Regions from separate parts of the Thermanaerosceptrum fracticalcis genome, predicted to be linked through region 2. Evidence: a T-box and tRNA genes for the amino acid it is inferred to sense, from the RefSeq annotation. Region 2 holds a T-box; the other holds one or more tRNA genes.
What was found. A T-box is a leader RNA that pairs with one kind of tRNA and senses whether it is charged. The one in region 2 lies ahead of tyrS (tyrosine--tRNA ligase), so its partner is inferred to be a tRNA-Tyr.

Region 1 (5,502 bases), 640 kb from region 2:
GTCCAACAGGGGGTGCCGGAGTTGCTTTGCCAGCATTGCACTGCAATTTAATAAAGCCAACAACCTTCTTGGCCATTTTAGGTACACCTCCTTAGCTGTAATGTGGTATAAAACGGGCATAAAGCCCTCCCACTCCAATTAAAACACCTTTTGCACCTGGCCATAATCCAGTTCAACAGGTGTTTCCCGGCCAAACATGGCCACGAGAACCTTAACCTTGCCTTTGTCGGGATAGACCTCTTCTATCTCACCTATAAAATTCTGGAACGGTCCTGAAGTTACTTTAACACTTTCGCCTACCTTGAACGTAACCTTCGGTTTAGCTTCCTCTATGCCCATTTGTTTGAGAATTTGCTTAATTTCCGTTTCATGGAGCGGTATAGGTTTAGCACCGGTGCCTACAAAACCCGTAACACCAGGAGTATTTCTTACTACATACCACGAATCATCAGTCATAGTCATTTCAACAAGAACATACCCTGGAAAAACCTTACGCTTGGCAATTTTTTTCTTGCCGTTCTTAAATTCTATTTCGTCCTCCACGGGGACCAAGATGCGGAAAATCTTATCTCCCATGTTCATGGACTCAACGCGTTTTTCCAGGTTTGCCTTGACCTTGTTCTCATATCCGGAGTATGTGTGGACAACAAACCAGTTCTTTTCCATAAACAAGGGCCCCTATTTCTTGAAGAAATAAGGCCCTTCCCTCCTCGTAACCAATTATTTGAGAATCAAACCCATCAAAAAGCTGACACCCGAGTCAACAATCCAGATGGCTACGCCCACCAGCACACAGGAAACAAGTACAACTGTAGTATAGGAAACAAGTTCTTTCCTGTTTGGCCAGTGTACTTTCTTTAATTCTCCGGTTACTCCTCTGTAATGCTTTTTTACCCTATCAAAAAAGCTTACTTTTTCTCCTTTAGCAACACTCATATTTTACACATCCTAACTATTAACAGTTATATAATAACCTAATCAAGGTTGTTATAGAACCTTCACTCTGTTGACACAAATATTTACTTGGTCTCTTTATGAGTTGTATGAGTCTTGCAAAATTTGCAGTATTTCTTTAACTCCATGCGATCAGGGTGATTTTTCTTATTCTTTGTGGATGTATAATTGCGTTGTTTGCACTCAGTACAAGCTAAAGTAATTGCTACCCGCATGCTCGCCACCTCCCACTGAAAAAACCCATATTACGGGTATTTTGTCCATAACATTACTTAATTTATCACAACAGGTATTTGGTGTCAATAGAAAGACTCTGGCAAGGCTAGTGGAACATTAGAACAAAAAAAGCAGGAGACTAGTCCTGCTTTTATAGCTTCCTAGTTACTCTATAATGCTAGCTACAACACCGGCGCCTACTGTACGACCGCCTTCACGAATAGCGAAACGCAATCCTTCTTCAATAGCAATAGGCGTGATGAGCTCGATGGTCATCTTGATGTTGTCGCCAGGCATACACATTTCTACACCTTCAGGAAGGGTTGCTACACCGGTTACGTCAGTGGTTCTGAAGTAGAACTGGGGTCTGTAACCGTTGAAGAAGGGAGTATGACGACCACCTTCTTCCTTGGTCAGTACGTATACTTCAGCGGTAAACTTGGTATGAGGTTTGATGGAACCAGGCTTCGCCAGTACCTGACCACGCTCGATTTCTTTCTTGTCCACACCACGCAAGAGACAACCAATGTTGTCACCGGCCTGGGCTTGATCCAGGAGCTTACGGAACATCTCTACACCAGTTACTACGGTCTTCTTGGGTTCTTCTGTCAGACCTACGATTTGTACTTCTTCACCAACTTTGATGGTTCCACGTTCTACACGGCCGGTAGCAACTGTACCACGTCCGGTGATGGAGAATACGTCTTCTACGGGCATCAAGAAGGGCTTGTCAACGTCCCGCTGGGGAGTAGGAATGTATTCGTCTACGGCCTTCATGAGATCCAGAATGTTTTGCGCCCAGGGTCCAGTAGGATCTTCCAGAGCTTTTAAGCCGGAACCACGGATGATGGGAATTTCATCACCGGGGAATTCGTACTGGTTCAAAAGGTCACGAATTTCCATTTCTACCAGCTCTAAGAGTTCTTCGTCATCTACCATGTCAACTTTGTTAAGCCATACAACGATGTAGGGCACACCTACCTGACGGGCTAAGAGAATGTGCTCCCGGGTCTGGGGCATAGGACCGTCAGCGGCGGATACAACCAGGATGGCACCGTCCATCTGGGCAGCACCGGTGATCATGTTCTTTACATAGTCAGCATGGCCGGGGCAGTCTACGTGGGCGTAGTGCCGGTTCGCTGTTTCATATTCAACGTGGGCTGTGGAAATGGTGATACCACGGGCTTTTTCTTCAGGAGCTTTGTCGATTTGGTCGAAGGCTACGGCCTGGGACAAACCTTGCTTGGCTAAAACGTAGGTGATAGCGGCAGTGGTAGTGGTTTTACCGTGGTCCACGTGGCCGATGGTACCAATGTTAACGTGGGGTTTGGTTCTTTCAAATTTTGCCTTTGCCATATGTACTTTCCTCCTTAAATGCCTAATTTCTCTTTTATGTAATCTTAAGCATTATCGCCCCTTCTGCTCATCATATTCTACAATATTTACAGGCATCTGTCAAATATATACATTTTGGCAGACTGCGATTGCAGTCTGCAGTTGCTAGTTATCAGTTACTAGTTACTAGTAGGCCTGAACTATCGTGCGATTTTGATAAAATCTACCATCCTGGAATTATTAATCAGAATGAAGGTTTTGCCACAAACGTTCCCTATCGGAGCATAGCGAAACATTCCCGAAAGGAACTTTAGTTTGTTCTATGCGAAGATCGGGATACGTGGTGGCAAGCCTGAATAAATAATTTCCTTCTTCTACCGGTGCTGTTAACAGCAAGAGTGTCTAATAACTAAGAACTAGTAACTAGTAACTGCAAACAATAAAACCCTCACACATGAGGGTTTTTGTTTGTAATTGGTGGCGGCGCAGGGATTCGAACCCCGGACACTGCGGGTATGAACCGCATGCTCTAGCCAACTGAGCTACGCCGCCCGATATTTATAATGGAGCTGACGACCGGGATTGAACCGGTGACCTTATCCTTACCAAGGATACGCTCTACCTACTGAGCTACGCCAGCTTAATTCACATGGTTGCGGGAGAAGGATTTGAACCTTCGACCTTCGGGTTATGAGCCCGACGAGCTACCAGCTGCTCCATCCCGCGATATTTATGTTAATTGATTTTTAGAGTGGTGGAGAGAGAAGGATTCGAACCTTCGAAGGCAGTGCCAGCAGATTTACAGTCTGCCCCCTTTGGCCAGCTCGGGAATCTCTCCACGTGATTAAAATGGAGCCGACGATGGGACTCGAACCCGCAACCTGCTGATTACAAGTCAGCTGCTCTGCCAATTGAGCTACGTCGGCGTGACTGACAAAACTCATTATATAATATTCAGGCGTGCCAGGTCAAGGTGTTTTTGCTGGTATTTTTTGTTATTGATCTCTTTTCTCCAAATATCTTTCCAGCTTTCTTTTAACACGCTGCAGGGCATTATCAATGGATTTTACGTGACGTTCAAGTTCTACGGCTATCTCCTGATAGGACTTTCCGTCCAAATATGACATGAGAACCTGCCACTCCAAGGAACTCAGGATTTCTCCCATCTTTTCCTCAATATCGTCAAATTCTTCCCTGCTGATTATTAATTCCTCAGGGTCAGTTATTTTAGACCCCGATATAACATCCAGCAAAGTGCGGTCAGAATCTTCATCATAGATAGGTTTATTTAAAGAAACATAAGAGTTTAGAGGAATATGCTTCTGACGCGTGGCTGTTTTAATGGCCGTAATTATCTGGCGCGTGATACATAATTCAGCAAAAGCACGAAAAGAAGAAAGTTTGTCATAGCGAAAATCGCGAATAGCTTTATACAAACCAATCATGCCTTCCTGGATAATGTCCTCGCGGTCGGCACCGATAAGAAAATAGGAACGAGCCTTGGCTCTAACAAAATTTTTGTATTTATGAATAAGAAATTCCAGAGCCTCATTATCACCGTCTTTTGCTAACTCAACCACATGCTCATCTTCTAAAACATCCAACGAGTCGACCAGTTCGCGCCGTGCGCCCAAGCTCATCCACTATCGCCTCCATCTATGAATGTAAAGGTTCTGGAAAAAAACAATTTTTCCGGACCCTGTCCGGAAGAAGGCTTATATAAATAATATTTATAAACTTGCTTATATTTAAGCAAGCTAAAATATAGCCAATATTTTTAATGTTGCAAAGGGACGCAAACTTGTCTATTTTACAGGATAATTATAACTGACACCTCATCATAACGTCAAGGCATTGTTCCCCTCAGTACTGACCGCGGCGCCATTTCTCCAGTGTTTTCCTAATATTTTCCGGCAGATGATGATTAAGCCTGGTTATATCCTTTTTAGTATATTCTAGCTGGTTCATGGTTTGACTTAAAGTGTTTTTTATTTCCTGCAGCAATTCCCTGGAGGTAAGCCGGAAGGCTCCCCGCTGCAGGATGAGGCTTTGCTCTATCCAGTCGGAAGTTGCTACAAAGACTTTCGCATTACGGCTCAAGCTCCCCACAATTTTTTCAATGAACATATCGGCCGTCTCACCTTCCCGGGTATAAACAACCTCTACCCCGTGGTAGCTCTCCCGTCTTTCTATACCCCCTTTCACCTGGTGAGCATCGAAAACAACAACGATCATGATATTTGTACAGCCATGATAGTTAATTAATGTCTCTATTAGTTTTATGCGGGCATGTTCAAAACTTTCCTCTTTTAACCTGTGTAATTCGGGCCAGGAATTTATAATATTATAACCGTCCACAACCAAATATTCTACCACCGTTTACTTACCTCGTGCCGCTCTTCTCTGTCGTATAATTTCATAAAGAATAACTGAGGTAGCCACAGAGACATTGAGGGAATTGATGCGTCCCAGCATGGGAATACTCACAAGGAAGTCACACTTTTCTTTTACCAGTTTACCTAACCCCTTACCCTCACTGCCCATCACTACCACCAAGGGCCCTGACAAATCGGCCTCAAAATGAAGTGTTTTTGCTCCCGAATCAGTTCCCACAATCCAGCATCCCTGTTCTTTAAGCTTCTCCATGGTCTGAGCAAGATTGGTGACACGAGCAACAGGTACATATTCTATAGCTCCCGCCGAAGCCTTAGCCACTCCTGCCGTAAGGGGTACTGCGCGATGTTTGGGGATAACCACACCGTGGACCCCGGCTGCATCAGCAGTGCGTAAAATAGCACCAAAGTTATGGGGATCTTCTATCCCATCTAACATCAAAAGGAGGGGAACTTCCTCTTTACGACGGGCTTCCAGAAGTATCTCATCCAATTCCACATAATCTTTAGGGGCAGCATACGCAATAATCCCCTGGTGGTTTTCGCCCTGGGACATGTTATCCAGCTGTTTTTTATCGACAAATTGTATGAGTACCTTTTGCTC
Region 2 (5,502 bases):
ATCCACCGGTATGTAAGCATGTCCTGCTTTCACACAGGCTAAAAAAGAGACCAGCATCTCTTTCTCTTTATGGCCATAAACCACAATAGGAGTACGGTCATTGGGATACTGTTGGGCAATCCAGACGGCCAGGGCATCGGACTGCTCCGCCAGTTCGGCATAGGTTAAAGTTTCCTCCCTATGGATGAAAGCTGTACGCTGGGGATGGGTGGCTGCCCAATAGCTGATCTGACTTAACAAGAGTGCTACCCCCTAAAAATTAGTGTAAATAAAGTTGCCTGCAGTAAAATCATTGAAGCCGTAAATCCATAACAGTCCCAGTAAAATAGCCAGGTAATAGCAGGTTTTCACCACCCACTGAGCTGCAGGCTTATTCCAGACTGCCATGATGGTGTTTATCCAGGACTTCATTGACGTAAACCCATCCTTTCCAGCCTAAATGCATATCATCTCTTAAGAAAAACTTGTCGTATTCGTGCCGGGAAAAATCAGCAATTTTAAAGCCGTAGGAACGGATAAGCTCCCGGGTCTTCTCATAGTGAAGCTGACGGTCTTCTTTGGGAAATCCGATGTAATCATACCAGTACCCATTGACAGGGACCATCACAAAAAGGGGATCCGCTTTCCTTTCCTTTAAAAGCTTTAAAACCAGGGTGAAATCGGCAAATTCTACAGATTCTGCATAGGTAACAGATTGGGCATAGCCCTTAAGGCTCTCCAATTTTCCTTGAAAATGCCGGCGGAAATAATCATCATTAATTCCAAAATCATTATTACTGCAGGCCTGTGCTCCTTCAGCTTCCGCTTTCTTTAGAAGCTCTGGCCAGAATGAACCTGTAACAGTCCTGGGCCCCTCCCTCTCTTCTCCTCTGCTAAGTAAAAGATAAGCAGAACGAAACTCATCTGTCTTTTCTAAAATAAAGAGCTTGAGATAGGCCAGGGATTTGACCAGCTGTTTAAGGACAGGATGAAGATACCCGGGTTCCGCCGCTTCTTTCAAGAGAGTCCCCAGCACCAGGGATTTCCTTGCTTCCGCAAACTCCAGCAGTCTTTGCGCCCCCGCCTTTCTGATCTCATCCTCCAATTCCTCATCTAAAACAAACCTGTAGGCATAAAGGGGTGAAAAATTTCCCCGGAAATAGGACTCAGGGATGCCTTCTCGCTCAAACCATTGAGGTGAGAGGATAAAGACAAGTTTTTTCCCTTCCAGGGATCGGCCTAATGCGGCAAAATTAAGAAAATGGATGATACTTTGGCTACCGCCGCGCCCTACCAGAAAAGGCTGAAAACCTGAGGGTTTATGAGCAAAAATACTGGAAGGGTGATAGTGATCAAAGATGGTTAATTCTGAAGAGCCATAGACAGGCAAAAACTCTTCCGAAGCAAGGGCTTTTTTTTGCAAAACCAGTCCTTTCATTTTCACCGGCGGGTAAAGCACCGGGGCCACTTTCTCCACTGAGGCCTTCTCAAGAAAGGCGGGTATGGCGAGACTTAAGCCAATAAGAAAAATAACAAAAAGGCTTAAGGCCAGGAAAAGGGGGCCAAAACGAGGCTTCATGATTTAGCGCCTTTCCTCAATAAATTTAATTATTTTATGGGGAGTGGCCCACATTTCCCGGTCTATCTCACTAATGGGAATAGCCATATGCAATTCTTCCTCAATGGCCACCAGGAGCTGTACTGTACCAAAAGAGTCCAGCAGTCCTGTTTCATAAAGTTCAACATCCGGATTTTCACGTATCTCTTCACTGCCGCAGACCTGACAGAGGATATCCAGAATTTTCTCTCTCATCACACGTAACCTCCGCTTTGCATATAGAAAAAAAACAGTCCATCGGATACTAGTTTACCAGATAGACTGCGGAAAGCAAATCAGTTTATTCACCGGGATAGTACTGGAAATACCCGTAATATTCCCCCAGCCTGCTCTTACATTCCCCGGGCATTTCTTTTTTAGGCGGGATCCGTCTCCTGCCGGGGAAAAATTCCCTGGCTATCTCCAGGTCCCTGGCTTCTATCAGCAACCTCCCGGGAGGCCTAAACGTCGGCTCCTTTTTCATGAGAAACCACTCTCCTTTTTCGTGGTATGTCCATATTTTACCCGGGGCAGAAAGAAATAATTATTTTTTTATTATTTTATCCATTCCAGGGGGTCACTCTCCAGCAAACGCCAGGGGTTCGTAAAAACGGGGCCTATGCTGATTGTCCAGTGGAGATGGGGACCTGTGGAAAAACCTGTGGACCCGATTTCCCCAATAATATCCCCTTTTTCCACCAGCTGGCCTTCCTTCACCAGCAGGCGGTCCAGATGGGAGTAAGCGCTGAAGATATCCATCCCGTGGTCGATGATGATGGTATTTCCTGTAAGATGGAGGGGCATAGAGAGAGTAACCATACCCCTGTTGGTGGCTTTCACAGGGGTCCCTTTTCTCGCTGCGATATCTATACCGGCATGCCTTCCGGATTCCACATTGTTTATGTAGCGAATAACACCATACTCTGTAGAAATACGTCCTTCCACAGGCTGTAAGAATTTTCCCTGCCATAAGGGCTCGGGGGCGGAAACGGATTTGGCCTTCTCAATAAAGGCGCTGTCCTCTTTCCAGAGCTTCTCATTCCTTATGGCCTGCTGTTGCCTGGTTACTTTTAAGTTTTGGGTAAGAAATTTTTTGGGGAGAACGGTAATCATTTCCCTTTTCTCCCAGACAACCTGCCCTTTTCTGGAAATACTAATATATAGAAAATATTTTCCTGCTGCCGTACGGTAATTCACAGCCGCCAGGGCTACCTGTCCTCTTTTATAATGGGTAAACCCGGGTGGATTCTGTAACAGGCCTGTCGAAAGGGCAATGTGATCGTCCCTGTTTACGTTCTCCACGTAGATGACAAGATAATCCCCTGGACACACTTCCAACGTAGAGAGGCGCAAGACCGGAGTCAGTTCCCGGTTTCCTTCCCTCTTCTTTCCCATAGTTTCTATGTAGCTGCCACTGTAGTTTGTCAAAAATACTGTCACCAGGATAATCAGACACAGTACTATTGCTTTTCTCCCCAATTCCCACCCCACCTTTGAAGGAAACATATCTTTTTGAGGTCTGATATATATACTTATGCTAAAATTAAATAAACCTTGACACAAGCAATTTATGTATATTAATTTATAAGATAAGGAAATGCTAATAGAAAAACTGTGAAGGAACCCAGTAGCCCGTTATGGTGACAACACAGAGAGCAGGCTGGTTGGTGCAAAGCTTGCCGGACATAATGGCGTGAATTACATTCCGGAGTTTCAGCAGAAAGTGCTTGCGGCTGTCACCCGTTATCGTGACTTGAGGCATCGTTAAGATGTAAAGTAAGGTGGTACCACGGGTCTTCTCGTCCTTATAGGATGAAGGACTCTTTTTTTATGACTAGTGATAGAAGGAGTGGAACAAATGGCTAACGTTTACGACATTCTGAGGGAAAGAGGATATATCGAACAGGCAACCCATGAAGAAGAAATCAGGGAACTCCTGGAGAAAGAAACAGTCACCTTTTATATCGGTTTTGACCCTACGGCCGACAGCCTTCATGTGGGTCATTTTATCCAGGTCATGGTGATGATGCATATGCAAAGGGCCGGTCACAGGCCCATCGCCATCATCGGCGGCGGCACAGCTATGGTGGGAGACCCTTCGGGCAAAACAGACATGCGTAAAATGCTGACCAGAGAACTGATTGAAGAAAACGCTCAATCCTTTAAAAAACAGTTTTCCCGCTTTATCGATTTTGGTCCGGGAAAAGCCCTCATGGTCAACAATGCCGACTGGCTCATGAATCTTAATTATATTGAATTCCTGCGCGATATCGGCAAACACTTCTCCGTCAATAGAATGCTTTCAGCTGAATGTTTTAAAAACAGGTTGGAAAGAGGTTTATCCTTCCTGGAATTCAACTACATGCTGATGCAGGCCTACGACTTCCTGGAACTTTATAAGAGGTACAATTGCAAGCTGCAGATGGGCGGCAATGACCAGTGGTCCAACATTATCGCAGGAGTAGAACTCATCCGGCGAGCTGAAGGAGGTTCAGCTTATGGTCTCACCTTCAAACTCCTGACTACCAGTGAAGGTAAAAAAATGGGAAAAACAGAAAGCGGCGCCATCTGGCTCGATCCTGCCAAAACTTCCCCTTATGATTTCTATCAATACTGGCGTAATGTCGATGACAGGGATGTCAAAAACTGCCTGGCCTTATTGACCTTCTTACCCATGGAAGAAGTAAACAGGCTGGGTTCCCTCCAGGATGCTGAAATTAACCGGGCCAAAGAAGTACTGGCTTATGAAGTCACGAAGCTGGTACATGGCGAGGAAGAAGCGGAAAAAGCCCAAAAAGCCGCCAGAGCCCTCTTTGGCAGCGGCGGTGATGCTGCTTCCATACCCTGTACAGAAATCCCTCAAGCCAGGTTTACGGGAGGGATGGATATCCTCACCCTCTTAATGGAAACTGGACTGGCTCCTTCCAAAAGCGAAGGCAGGCGCCTGATCCAGCAGGGTGGTCTGACTGTAAACGAGAACAAGATTGATGATTTCAATCTTGTCATTAACCTTGATGATTTTGCTGACGGTAAACTAATGCTAAGAAAAGGGAAAAAAGTCTATCACCAGGTCAAATTAGTTTAAAGAATGTTTGATGAAAAGCACCAGTTACGCCACTGGTGCTTTAGTCATTTCTAAAAAACTTTTTAGTCTCCTTGCTTTATACCCTCGTTAGTTCTGCCCCCTTGATAAAAACCAGGATTTCATCCAGGCCCTGGTTCATTTTTTCCGTAGTTACAAAGCGGAAAAGGTCTCCTTTCAATTTCAGCCTTTCCGGTACTGTCCGTATAGTAAAGTCCGCCGGAGTGATTTCCTTTTCCACCTCCGCCCACTCCAGGGGAGTAGAAACCGTAGCCCCGGGTTTTGCCCTTACGGAATAAGGTGCCGGCAAGGTTCTACCCCGCCACAACTGGAGATAATCAAAATAGAGATGTTTCCCCCGCTTCTTCACCATCCGTTCAAGGGTGACCTTGCGGGGATTTTTTTCCGCTATGTAACGGGCAATAAAGGTATTGATGAGCCGGGCTTCCTCATAAGTATACCTGGGCTCAATAGGTATATAGACCTGAAGACCAGTGGCCCCGGAGGTCTTAATGACGCTAAAGAGGCCCAGGGAATCGATAACTTCCCTGGATTTGAGGGCTATTTCTCTCACCAGGTCAAAATTATCCGTATCCATAGGGTCCAGGTCCAGGGTAAGCTCTGTGGGATAGTCGGGTTTAACATACTGGTCGAAGGGGACGTGTATTTCCAGAGAAGCCAGGTTGGCCACCCAGACCAGGGTAGCGATGTCGTTTAAGAGTATCCAGTTCTTATCAGAATAAAAGGCTCGCTCCATCCATTCCGGGGCAAAAGGGGGAATCTCTTTCTGATAAAAGGATTTACCATCAATACCGTCAGGAAATCTGATCATGGTCAAGAGGCG

Region 1: it encodes a tRNA-Tyr, which carries the amino acid that the T-box ahead of tyrS (tyrosine--tRNA ligase) is inferred to sense. The anticodon was not compared.

Annotation. Positions count from the first base shown of each region.
Region 1 is NZ_CP045798.1:2,914,423-2,919,924, reverse strand. It holds gene rplK (50S ribosomal protein L11) at 1-76, opposite strand, end outside; gene nusG (transcription termination/antitermination protein NusG) at 139-666, opposite strand; gene secE (preprotein translocase subunit SecE) at 721-936, opposite strand; gene rpmG (50S ribosomal protein L33) at 1,020-1,169, opposite strand; gene tuf (elongation factor Tu) at 1,336-2,526, opposite strand; tRNA gene BR63_RS14795 (tRNA-Met) at 2,981-3,057, opposite strand; tRNA gene BR63_RS14790 (tRNA-Thr) at 3,070-3,145, opposite strand; tRNA gene BR63_RS14785 (tRNA-Met) at 3,156-3,231, opposite strand; tRNA gene BR63_RS14780 (tRNA-Tyr) at 3,258-3,343, opposite strand; tRNA gene BR63_RS14775 (tRNA-Thr) at 3,356-3,431, opposite strand; gene sigH (RNA polymerase sporulation sigma factor SigH) at 3,501-4,145, opposite strand; gene BR63_RS14765 (NYN domain-containing protein) at 4,369-4,881, opposite strand; gene rlmB (23S rRNA (guanosine(2251)-2'-O)-methyltransferase RlmB) at 4,885-5,502, opposite strand, start outside.
Region 2 is NZ_CP045798.1:3,553,935-3,559,436, reverse strand. It holds gene dltA (D-alanine--poly(phosphoribitol) ligase subunit DltA) at 1-240, opposite strand, end outside; gene BR63_RS20095 (teichoic acid D-Ala incorporation-associated protein DltX) at 253-387, opposite strand; gene dltD (D-alanyl-lipoteichoic acid biosynthesis protein DltD) at 371-1,558, opposite strand; gene dltC (D-alanine--poly(phosphoribitol) ligase subunit 2) at 1,562-1,792, opposite strand; gene BR63_RS18020 (hypothetical protein) at 1,878-2,060, opposite strand; gene BR63_RS18015 (M23 family metallopeptidase) at 2,132-3,055, opposite strand; T-box leader at 3,182-3,386, shown strand; gene tyrS (tyrosine--tRNA ligase) at 3,435-4,661, shown strand; gene ligD (non-homologous end-joining DNA ligase) at 4,738-5,502, opposite strand, start outside.